2 regions of the Priestia sp. FSL W8-0524 genome follow, and region 2 is predicted to be linked to the other one. Evidence: a T-box and tRNA genes for the amino acid it is inferred to sense, from the RefSeq annotation. Region 2 holds a T-box; the other holds one or more tRNA genes.
The links. The T-box of region 2 lies ahead of trpS (tryptophan--tRNA ligase). A T-box ahead of a tRNA ligase gene usually reads a tRNA of that ligase, here a tRNA-Trp.
Positions count from the first base shown of each region.

Region 1: it encodes a tRNA-Trp, which carries the amino acid that the T-box ahead of trpS (tryptophan--tRNA ligase) is inferred to sense. The anticodon was not compared.

Region 1 is NZ_JBBOUG010000001.1:1,933,873-1,937,830, forward strand. It holds gene NST66_RS09705 (hypothetical protein) at 1-130, shown strand, start outside; gene NST66_RS09710 (phospholipase D-like domain-containing protein) at 498-1,892, shown strand; tRNA gene NST66_RS09715 (tRNA-Trp) at 2,132-2,205, shown strand; tRNA gene NST66_RS09720 (tRNA-Leu) at 2,232-2,313, shown strand; tRNA gene NST66_RS09725 (tRNA-Gly) at 2,334-2,405, shown strand; gene NST66_RS09730 (Na+/H+ antiporter NhaC family protein) at 2,621-3,958, shown strand, end outside.
Region 2 is NZ_JBBOUG010000001.1:407,567-411,524, reverse strand. It holds gene NST66_RS02100 (peptide ABC transporter substrate-binding protein) at 1-1,545, opposite strand, end outside; T-box leader at 2,212-2,416, shown strand; gene trpS (tryptophan--tRNA ligase) at 2,493-3,482, shown strand; gene NST66_RS02090 (YjbA family protein) at 3,510-3,958, opposite strand, start outside.

The DNA of each region.
Region 1 (3,958 bases), 1.5 Mb from region 2:
GATAGGTGAAGTGAACGAAGCCTCTCAGCAAATCGAGAATGCGCTTGAAAATGCTTCTGAAACACAGCGCCAGCGTTTAACTGAGTTTCAGCAAGACATAAAAGATATGGAAAACGACCTTAATCAATAAAAGAGCCGCTGTTTTACTTACACTTAGAGCAGGTTCACAATAGGGTATAAATTGCAAAAGCAGAAGATAATGAACTTCTGCTTTTTTTTATTGGCAGAGTGAATGTAGGTTTCGTGTATATAATAGCTTCTAGCAGTTGTTTAGAGGGCAAGGCGAAGGCTCCTATAGGGAAAACAGAATAGGTGAGACCCTGCAGGAGCGGAAGCGAAGGCTTGCACGGAAATCAACAGTAGTGTAACAAATAATCCATCGTTCCATTCTTATTTTAAAAGGTATAGAAGTTAAAAAAGTAAGAATCCTAATAAAAACAGAACGATAAGAATGGAAAGGGATTGTGACAGGAAACATGCTAATAAATATACTAATAATGATTGTCGTATTGTACTTCATATATGTATTCGTAACTGCATTGGTACTGTTTTATGTCCCTTTGCACAAGGGAAAAGACTTAAAAGTAATGAATACTGAGAATTTTTACGGAAAGAAAGAATCCACAGACCGCGTTATGCTTTTGGAAAACGGTTATTTTTCAGGACTTGTTCGGATGCAGATGATTCAAGAAGCGAGGCATACAATCGATATTGCGTACTTTTCCATCGGCAAAGGTCGTTCGTCGGATTTACTTATGGGTGCTTTATTCGAAGCTGCGGACCGAGGTATACGTATTCGAGTGCTGTTAGACGGGATCTCTCATGGGTTAAAAGGCAAGAGAAAAAATGTTCTTTATGCTCTAGCTTTCCACAGTAATATTGAATTAAAGTACTATGAGCCCTTTACTATTCTTAAACCTTGGACATGGCATAACCGTCTTCACGATAAAATAATAGTAGTCGATGGCCAATTAGGTATTAGTGGAGGACGAAATATTGGAGATAAATACTTGGCCAGTCAACCGGATAAAAATTTTGTCTATGACCGTGATGTGCTGATTTATAATACAAAGCAAGAAAGTAATAGTGTCATTCTCTCAATGGAGAAGTATGTAGAGAAATTATGGAACCACCCGTATACGCGCAAAGCTTTTCCAAAGCTCAAGAAAACTAAACAATTTCGTGGCCTTTCAGGAAAGAAATTGTTAATAGATCAATACGAAGAGGCCAAAAAGGCAAACGAACCCTTTGTCCATCCCTATATTGTATGGAGAGAATCAACGATGCCTACAAGAAAGGTTTCTTTTATTACAAATCCTATTCAAAGAATGAATAAAAGCCCTTTTATATGGAAAACGTTTATTAAGCTTTCCGAGCAAGCTGAAAAATCCATTGTCATTCAAAGTCCTTATATTGTACCAACAAAAGAGATGGAACAGTATATAGATAAGTCAGTAAAATCTAAAGTGCAAAGAATTATTTTAACGAATTCTATTACGTCCACTCCGAATGCTATGGCTTTTTCTGCATACTTAGGAGTGAAAAATCGCGTCATAAAAGCGGCTTCAAAGCTTTATGAATATCAACAGCCTTATTCCATTCACGGGAAATCCGTTGTTTACGACCAGCGTTTGAGCGCAGTTGGTTCTTTTAACTTAGATTCACGTTCTGTATTTTTAAATACTGAATCTATGGTTATGATAGATAGTGAAGAATTTGCAGCCGAGCTAACAGGGGCTATTGAAACTAAAATTTCTCACAGTACGCTTGTGGGAAATGAGGGGGAACCTGTGGATTTTAATACGGATTCTCAAAAAAACGTGCCTCCTGTAAAATCTGCACTCCTCCATATTCTTTCAGTCTTCACGCGATTTTGGAGACATTTTGTATAGTTCTGCACTTTTCCTAAAAAGTGCTTTTGCAGAAAGCTTATAAAAATAAATGGTAGAGGATAAAAGGTGCTGCAACTGGGGGTGGGAAGTGTGAAAAGCTGTGATATGCCTCACAGTTTTTTTTGAAGTCGCCAGTACTAGTCATGATTCATAAAAAGACCTATTGACGAAATTCCATATATGTTTTATTATAATATAGCGTCGTCAATAAACGAGGTTCTTTTGAAGAAATCATTTCTAGGGGCATAGTTTAAAGGTAGAACTACGGTCTCCAAAACCGTCAGTGTGGGTTCGATTCCTACTGCCCCTGCCATTTTGGAGTTATTTTTCAATTCACACGCGGGTGTGGCGGAATTGGCAGACGCGCTAGACTTAGGATCTAGTGTCTTATGACGTGGGGGTTCAAGTCCCTTCACCCGTATCTTTACTTTTATATATTGCGCGGAAGTAGTTCAGTGGTAGAACACCACCTTGCCAAGGTGGGGGTCGCGAGTTCGAACCTCGTCTTCCGCTTCTTTTCAAAAGCAGTTTGCATGTGCAAACTGCTTTTTTTGTTGTAGAAATAAAGATTTTTACTATGCTGTTTTTAATTAGAAATAGTTTATTCAATCAGTGCTGCTTATACGTATCGTTTTCGTGAATATACACATATTATTGGGGTTACATTAAAAGCTAATGAACGATACGTGAAGACGTCTAATATGGTTTTTAAGATAGGGGAGAGTCCTATGGAATCTAGTTGGTTTTCAATTATACCGTTTTTAATTGTTATTCCAATAGCTATTTTCACCAAACAAGTGCTGCCAGGGTTGTTTTTAGGCTTATTAGTAGGCGCTTATTTGATTGATCATTCGATTGTCGGAGGTGTTGAAAAGTTACTTCACTACGTTGTACAAGCTCTTAGAAATAAAAGTAATATAGAAATCGTTGTCTTTTTATACGCGTTTTCAGGGCTTATCGGAATGATTAAGATGGCTGGAGGAGTTAAAGGTTTTGTGGAAACAGCTGCAGAAAGAATTGATACAAGAAAAAAAGCTCTTATTTTAACCTATGTTTCAACCATTGGAACCTTCAGTGCTCCCACATTTCGTTTTGTGACGATCGCGCCCATTATGAGAGCGCTGCTGAAAAAAGTGAAAATGACGACAGCAGAGCTAGGGTTTGTTATTGAAACAACTGCTACTCCTGTTATCGTCTTAATTCCCGTGGCAACGGCATTTGTAGGATATATGGTCTCAATCATTCAAATGGCAATTGATCATCAAGGCATAAAACAAGACGCTTATTCTTTGTTTATTCAAAGCATTCCTTATAATTTCTTTTCGATTGTGATTATTTTAGTAGGGATTTATTTCAGCTTTTTTCATCATTCAACGTCTACGGCTCCTATGAAGCTCGAGGAAGAAGACGAAAAAGATTGGCATGATTGTCATCCTTGCGTATCGAAGGATTTGCCTTCTAAGCCTTGGAATTTGTTAGTACCTTTACTTGTTGTGATTTCACTTACCTTACTTTTAACATGGTGGAGTGGACATCGTAAGAGTCACACCTTTTTTGAAGCATTTATTAAAGCAGACGTGTTAGAAGCGATGGTAGTAGCTTTAATTATGACTACGTTAATTACCCTCATTTTTTTCTTGTTTCAGCGCTTTACATTACAGAATTTGCTTAATGGTTTTATCACAGGAGGCAATGACTTGATGTCCGTTATTTTGTTGTTATCGGTAGTATGGGGATTATCCGCTGTGACAGAAGACTTAGGTTTTTCAAATTTCGTGACGGCACATTCTAAGTGGATTCCTCAAATGTTTGTCACTCCGTTCATGTTTATCTTTGGAGCCGCTATTTCTTACTTTATCGGATCTGCTTGGGGAACGTGGGGGATTTTAATGCCGCTTGGCGTATCGCTTGCAAGTTCTGCAGATCTTTCTTTGCCTTTAATTATCGGTGCGGTGTTTGCGAGCGGTTCCTTTGGAGCGTTTTCTTCACCTTTAAGCGACGATACGAATACCATTGCCAAAATATTAGATTTATCTGTTATTGAATATGCCAAGTATAAATTAAAG
Region 2 (3,958 bases):
TGGTGCCACTGGCATTTCATCCATGAAGATACCTTCTGCTTTTTTCAACATTGCCTGACGTTTTTTAGGATCTGTTTCTTTTTGAGAGTCAATTAATAACTTTTTATATTCTGGATTTTCCCAGTTTGTATCATTGTTTCCGCCTTTTTTGTCACGGAATAACTCTAGGAAGTTGATTGGATCGTTAAAGTCTCCTAACCAGCCCATACGCCCAACTTGATAATCTCCTTGGTGTAACTTTTCAATGTAAACAGCCCACTCAGAGTTGTCTAACTGTACTTTAATACCAAGGTTTTTCTTCCACATATCTTGAACAGCTTGTGCAATTTTTGCATGTTTTTCATCCGTGTTGTATGAAACCTTAATTGCTGGTAGTTCTGAAGCATCTTTAAGGCCCATTTCTTTCAAGCCTTTTTCTAAATATTCTTTTGCTTTTTTCACATCATTGTCTTTGAAGTAGCCTTTTTTGTTATCTTCAAACATTGTTGGTGGTACAGCCGCCATCGCTGGAACTGAACCGTCTTTTGTAATTTGTTCTGTAATACCTTTACGATCAATTGCATAAGCTAATGCTTTACGAATGTTCACGTTGTCTAAAGGTTTTTGTTCTGTATTAAACTTGTACCAGTAAGTACCTGCAATCTCTTGAATGTTTAATGAACCGTCTTTCTTTAATTCAGGAAGTGCATCAGCTGGTAATTGACCGGTAGGCATACCCGCCCAGTCTAATTCACCGTTTTTGAACATTGAAAGTTCAGTGTTGTTATCATTGATCATGTACATTTCAACTTTTTTAAGTTTTACAGCATCTTTATCCCAATAGTTTTCATTAGGAACTAACTCAATTTTGTCGTTATGTTTCCAAGTTTTAAGCTTGAAAGGACCGTTTGACGTATAGTTTTCGCCTGCATTTGTGTACCATTTTTCATTTGATTCAGCAATTTTCGTATTCACTGGGAAGTACGTATAGAAAGCTGTTAATTCTAAGAAATATGGCGTTGGGTTTTCTAATGTTACCTCAAGCGTTTTATCATCTGTTGCTTTAACGGCAACATCATCTAATGAACCTTTTCCTTCATTAGCAGCCTGTGCATTTTTAACATAGTATAATTGATATGCATATTGAGATTCGTTTTTAGGATCTAACGCCCATTTCCATGCATATTCGAAATCTTTTGCTGTTACAGGGTCACCATTTGACCATTTTGCATCGTCGCGAATCGTAAACGTATATTTAGTTTGATCATCGCTGACCTTTACATCTTTCGCCATGGCATTTTCAGGTTTCCCATCTTTACCAATACGAGTTAAACCTTCAAATGTTTGTAATAATACGTTTGATGACGTTGAATCATTAGCTAAGCCTGGGTTCAGTGAGAAAGGCTCAGTTTTAATGTTTACGCGAAGCTCTTGCTCTTTTTTCTTGTCGCCGCCATCACTGCTAGCATTTTCACTGCCACCAGATTCTTTGTTAAATCCACATGCAGCTAAAAACAAGCTCATTACAAGCAGCAAACTGAAAAGAATTGACAACCTTTTCTTCATTGCGTGTTACCCCCTATTAAATTTTGTTTGTGTGGCAACCATATTTTTTTGATATGCACTAATTTCTTAATCCTCTTTCAATACAAAATAATCAGTTATTTTTTCACGTAGTAGAGTGCTAAAGACCTCACTGCAAAATTATTCTTCTACCCTATGAAACTGTCATCAATTGTTTACATGCTGTAAATCCAATGTATGCGCTTAATATGTAGAAGACTCATTCATTACAAAATTCGCTAATTGAAACAAAACATTGGCTATTTTGTTTTTTCTGAAAAATTAAGAAATTGTAATACCTTTGTAAAAAATATGTTTGTTACGCCTATTATAAATATTTTAAAAATTTATTGCAATACTATTATTTAATGGTATTTTTTTGTCATGAGGGAAAAAACCTTATCTTATAAGGATTGTGCCTACTTGTCAGACGTCTAAAATCTTTTTTGTAGTATAGGTATTACAATAGTATTACAAAGGCATTAGAAATACTAAATAAAAGATTTTTACCAAATCCTCCACCAAATTTTCATCAAGAAATGCTTTAATTAAAAGGTTCTTGTCTTTTTTTGCCGAAGAAAAATTCCAGTAAATTGTCTTATAAAACTTTTTAGCGATAAGATGTTTAAATTCCTGCTTTTTCGCGTTATAATAACGAATAACTATATAATTAAAGCTGTGAAAAAGAGTAGTATGCAGAATTTTCATTTTTAGAGAGTTTGTGGCTGGTGAGAACAAACATTGAAACCTGCAGAATGGACTTTGGAGCTTTCAAGTGCAAAGCTTGAACGTTGATCTCAACGTTACATGAATAAAGATAGTTCACAATAATGTGTGCTAATTAGGGTGGCAACGCGGTCCATTCGCCCCTAGCTTATGCTAGGAGCGGATGGGCCTTTTTATGTTGTATACGTAAACTAGCATCATATATGTGCAGATGAAAGGAAGATTTGATGAAAACAATTTTTTCAGGTATTCAACCAAGCGGTACAATCACTTTAGGTAACTACATTGGAGCGATGAAGCAATTTGTTGAACTTCAACATGACTATAACTGTCATTTTTGTATTGTAGATCAGCATGCAATTACAGCGCCTCAAGACCGTTTAGCACTTCGTAAAAACATTCGCAGCCTTGCTGCTCTGTATGTAGCAGTAGGAATTGATCCAGCAAAATCAACTTTATTTATTCAATCAGAAGTGCCCGCCCACACGGAAGCAGGATGGATGTTACAGTGCGTAGCGTATATCGGTGAACTTGAGCGTATGACTCAGTTTAAAGATAAGTCCGCTGGAAAAGAAGCAGTATCAGCAGGATTATTAACTTATCCTCCACTAATGGCAGCTGATATTCTTTTATACAACACCGATTTGGTTCCAGTTGGTGAAGATCAAAAGCAGCATTTAGAATTAACGCGTGACTTAGCTGAGCGCTTTAACAAAAAATACAATGATATCTTCACTATTCCCGAAGTACGTATTCCAAAAGTGGGCGCACGCGTCATGTCTCTTCAAGATCCTACGAAAAAAATGAGCAAGTCCGATCCAAACCAAAAAGCTTTTATTACGCTCTTGGATGACGCTAAAACGATTGAAAAGAAAATCAAAAGTGCCGTAACGGATTCAGAAGGTATTGTTCGCTACGATAAAGAAAATAAGCCAGGTATTTCAAACTTATTAAGCATTTATTCAATCCTAGCAAATAAATCAATCGAAGACATTGAAGCAATGTACGAAGGCAAAGGTTATGGTGACTTTAAAGCTGACACAGCTAAAGTAGTAGCTGAAGCACTTGCTCCAATTCAAGAAAGATATTATGAATTAGTTGATTCTAGCGAGTTAGATGATATTTTAGATCAAGGTGCCGATAAAGCAAATGCAACGGCTAATAAAATGCTTCGCAAAATGCGAAACGCAATGGGAATTGGCCGTAAACGTTAAAAAAACGACTGCTATGCAGTCGTTTTTTTAATTCACTTTTGGCTCTTGTTCAATTTCCCAAAGTTTTTCAAAGAAAGGTTGTCCTTTTACTAAGCGCTCGCATAATAATTTATGTTTCGGTGACCACCCTGACTTCGTTTCATCGTATAGCTGATTCCATACGTCTTGAAACGGCATCTCTTGAATGTCTTCGTATTTCGTTGGATTCCACTCTGTGTACCAGTAGCGGATTTGAGCTGTATTTTTTGTTGTATGTAGCTGATCAAGTGCCATAAATAACAGCTGTTTTAGCTGACGTTCTTTACGTGTTAGCCCTCTCATCGTTTCAGGAGACGGCGAAAGAATATGATGCTCTTTTTTAGTTAGCTCGTCTTCACTGAACTTATATTCTAGCTCTTCTTGATCCGCAATCATCTCATAAACTAACTGTTCTTGTCTTGGAATTAAGCGGCTTTTTCGAATTGGGATATGATAGC